2 regions of the Proteiniphilum sp. LBM24028 genome follow, and region 2 is predicted to be linked to the other one. Evidence: riboswitches for the same ligand, from Rfam matches in the RefSeq annotation. Region 2 holds a riboswitch; the other holds the start of a gene.
The links. Region 2 has a riboswitch for cobalamin ahead of AC1HCU_RS05150 (hypothetical protein). Riboswitches for the same ligand answer to the same signal wherever they lie in the genome.
Positions count from the first base shown of each region.

Region 1: linked by a shared signal. The riboswitch ahead of nrdD (anaerobic ribonucleoside-triphosphate reductase) and the one ahead of AC1HCU_RS05150 (hypothetical protein) in region 2 are both predicted to bind cobalamin.

Region 1 covers NZ_CM152817.1:1,072,455-1,074,660, reverse strand. The annotation lists gene nrdD (anaerobic ribonucleoside-triphosphate reductase) at 1-1,133, opposite strand, end outside; cobalamin riboswitch at 1,310-1,517, opposite strand; tRNA gene AC1HCU_RS04230 (tRNA-Lys) at 2,110-2,182, opposite strand.
Region 2 covers NZ_CM152817.1:1,301,691-1,303,896, forward strand. The annotation lists gene panB (3-methyl-2-oxobutanoate hydroxymethyltransferase) at 1-507, opposite strand, end outside; cobalamin riboswitch at 635-845, shown strand; gene AC1HCU_RS05150 (hypothetical protein) at 987-1,832, shown strand; gene nrdD (anaerobic ribonucleoside-triphosphate reductase) at 1,846-2,206, shown strand, end outside.

The DNA of each region.
Region 1 (2,206 bases), 230 kb from region 2:
TACATTTCCGCCGTAAAGTCGCCATACTCGGTGTCAATGACATCACCGTTTTTCGAGAGCAAAGCCATTGTTTCCACGGGAAAGGTAAGAACCGTCTTGGTGCGTTCTTTGTTGAACCATTTCATAAACCGTTTCTGTAGCCAATTGAGTGAATCCCAAATTGGTTTCGAGCCGTTGGGAAATACAAATTCACCAAAGAGGCTTTCGAAATAAGGACGGTCGTAATAGGCAATGTTCCAAAAAACAGCTTGAAAATTGCGAGCACCCGTGGGTTGATTGATAGAGTAAACTATTTGTTCAAAATAATCGCAAATTACTTTATCCAATGTACGGCGACGATTCGATAAATCTACTATATCAGCAATGTGGGTAAAATAATCGTCTCCATATTCGTGTCGAATAAAATAATCCATGTACATTAAAAATTCGGGAGTTGCGCATGCTCCGCTCAACATACTCGAAACCATAAACACCATGTTGATGAATCCGCCACAAAAAGACTTCAAGTTGGTAGGCGGCGCAGAGTTCCCTCCAATGGGAATTGTTCCTTGTAACAACCATGGATACATGGTAATACTGGCACAGTAATTAGCAAGGCTTGTTTCATCGTTTTTGTATATAAAATGATCATTAAGCATACCGATATATTTATCGGCAAACTCTTTGCCGTACATCTCTTTCATTCGATCGGTAAGCATTTTCCGATTCAGGTTGATGAAGTTTTTTTTAGGTAGTTCGCCTATAAGCGTAGCGATGTTTTTCTTTTCCACATTGGCATTGGCGTCAAACTTGCTTCCAGTGGCAGCATTCTGTGCATCACAATAGTTCATTAAGAATGTCATTTTATCATGTGTTTCGCGTGTCTCGGCGTGTTTTTGTCGATAGAGCATATAGGATTTAGCCACGGCGAAATATTTTTCGGCCATTAAGGCCACTTCTACTTGATTTTGAATTTCCTCCACAGTCATTCCATCGGAAACGTGTACTCGCGAGAGAATGGATATGAAATCTTCTTGTGTGGCAAATGCTCCTACAGAAAGAAATGCCTTGGCAATAGCATTTTCTATTTTTTGAATGGAGAATGATACGCGCTTCCCGTCGCGTTTCACAATGTAAAGCTCTTTGTTGTTCATTTTTGTAGACTATTTAGTTGTTAGACATATAGACCATTCACTTTACAGATGTCGGGATTTTCCAGTAAACTTACAGGCTTAGTGTCTATAAATCTCTTAATCTAAAAATATGGGAATACATATTGAGCTGTATCGCGATATTTTTCGACAATCTTTTTTCCCGAAAGACATCAAAAGCGTATAATATGCATTTGGCAGGTCTTCTGACTTACTCCCGTTATCGAACGCCTTCCCATCCCAAGGAGTAGGGACAGTGGCAAAGGATTTGTTCGGCACGTTTATGGAGCTTACAGCAGCGGGAACTGTCGCCGACTTTCACGGCATTCCCTTTTAATCTTATCCAAAAAGAAAATTTTGATAAGAACCAAGTGCACCACAAATGTAAAAAATAACTTTTAATTTTTTGACAAAATCCCCCAAAATAGTTATTAACAACTTCAATCTATCAACAATAAACTCTCATTATAAGTGTCTTATAATTTAATTATAATCTTTTTATAAAATTATTTTTTCAATTAAATTTTCTTTTTAGAAAAACACAAAGAGAGATATGTGGAAATAATTCCTCTCTCTAACTTAAAACAATAAATATAAGCAGACGAATTGGCTACCTGTTTATTTTGTTAATAACCATTTTCGCTTTCATAAATGATTCACCTCGAGTACGTAATACGGAAAAAAACGACAATGATATCTCGAATGGCCTAAGGAGCACACCGGTATAAACCAACGCCCCATAGGGTATTTTAGAAATGTTTTCGTACTAAATGAAAAATATGTAGCTGTATGCCAGAGCACGTTGTAATTCGTACTATCTCGTACTCGACTTTAAAAGTTAAAAATCCTCTCTGGAAAAGGAAAAGAGGCTGTCTCAAAATAAAATCTAACCTCCTGAGAAATGAATATTGGGATATGTTCTCAGAAGGTATCCGAATAAAAAGAGGGTGAAATCACATTGTGATACACCCTCTTCCAGTGATCCGCCTGGGGCTCGAACCCAGGACCCCATCCTTAAAAGGGATGTGCTCTACCTGCTGAGCTAGCGAATCAGCCTAAATGCTTTCTTGCAAAAG
Region 2 (2,206 bases):
CTGCGCCCTCACTGCGTAAGTTCCGTATTTGTTAATCGATTGTGGCATCAGTCCAAGATGTCCCATAATGGGTATGCCGGCGTTCAAGATTGCCTGAATGGAAGGTAGGATTTCTTTACCCCCTTCCAGCTTGAGACAGTCGGCCTGTGTCTCCTTCATCATCCTTACTGCGTTGGACACCGCCTCGTAGGGATTGCCCTGATAACTTCCAAAGGGCATGTCAATCACCACCATGGCGCGCTTCACACCATTCATGACCGACTTGCCATGGTAAATCATCTGCTCCACTGTCATGGGCAGTGTAGTGATGTTGCCTGCCATCACGTTGGATGCAGAGTCTCCTACCAGGATTACGTCCATTCCCGCCTGATCAATCACCGAAGCCATTGAATAGTCGTAGGCTGTGAGCATGGATATTTTCTCACCACGCTGTTTCATTTCCAGCAGGCGGTGGGTGGTTACTTTTCTTTTGTTATCGGCAGCGAGATATCCTTTTTCTTGTGACATGCAGTTCGATCTTTATGATTAAAGTACAAAGGTAATTCTTTTACCGGGATAAAACCAACTCACACAGGTAGCATCTTTCCCCTTTTATTTTCTAAACTTTCTTGAAGATAATCCAAAAGAATACCATATCTTTGCCCTGAATTTTGGTTTTATTCACTTCAAAAACTTTCGAAGTGAATGATGAAAAGGGAATCAGGTGTAAATCCTGAACAGACCCGCTGCTGTAAGCTCCGCTTACGTGCTGAACAAACAAACCTCTTTGCCACTGTCCCCAAGGGATGGGAAGGCGTTCAGACACGGGAGTAAGTCAGAAGACCTGCCAAAATAACAAAGTATAAGGCTTTCGGGGAGTAAGGCTTACTATATCAGAAGGAATAAATTCATATCCGACCTGTTGATTATCAACTATTTAATACATAATTAAGTGTGCCCCCATGCCTTGTTATTTTTACAATTGACATGTTAAAAATAATATCGATATGGGTAAAAAGTTATTTATTCTGGCATTATCTATTCTCACTTTTGCAAGATGCTCGGATGGGAATACTCTCCGGATATCTCCTCTGGAAATATCCGGTCTTGAAAACGAATATACCCTGTTGGTGGGACTAATACAGGTTATTACAAGCAATGATGAAACTGTTTACTTATGGGAATTGGACAATAATGTGGTAACTACTGCATTAAAGTATAGCTTTATTTCTACAACTGAAGGAATACACCGATTGAAATTTACAACAAAAAATGATGGAAGTGAATCAACTAAAGAGATTGTATTGACAGTAATCTCTGAAGATCAACTTCCTATTGCCATACCGCAAATATATGAAACAGAGATATATACAATTTCACCTCTTGAAATTCCGGACTATTTAAGCGATGAAGAGCAGCTGAGTTGGAAAGTATTAAGAGCCCCGACCGAGTTATACCGTTTATCTTATTCTAATGCCGACCAACCCTTATTTGTTGCAGCACATGAAGGTGAATATAGTTTACAGGTTTCAGGTGGAGAGATAAAAGGTGAAATTACTATTAATGTAAAAAAGAATTCACGAGAATCAAGTGTTTACATATCAAAAGTATTTGACCACAAGCCCGCTCCTGGTCAATTCGTCAACAAACTCCCCGAATATCAAGAAGGAGACACTTACGCCGGCATGGCAAGAAAAGCCAATGATTGCTCCATGAGAAACATCAGGGATATTTTCCAAAAAGAAAACATTACGCCGAATTATCGTTGGATAAATTTCCATAAAAAATATATTATTATACATATCAACGTAGTAACACAAACAACGACAACCCTGCATCGGTTAACGCAGTAAAAAATAGATTCGTATGGGAAACAAAGAAATTTACATCCTGAAACGGGACGGAAAACGAGTCCCTTTCTCCATCAGAAAAATTGAAAATGCCATTGCAAAAGCATTTCTGTCGGTCGGCACATTCGCAACAGAGGACGACTTCATTTCCATTCTCTCCCGTCTCCATATTTTCGACGGGATGACGGTAGAGGAGATCCAGAATCAGGTAGAAACAGCCTTGATGGCTGAACAATATTTTGCCGTGGCAAAAGCATATATGTTGTACCGGCAAAAACATACCGAAACACGCGAGATACGCGACAAGATGAACTTCCTGATTGACTATTGCAACGCCCAAAATGCCGCCACAGGGAGCAAATTCGATGCAAATGCCA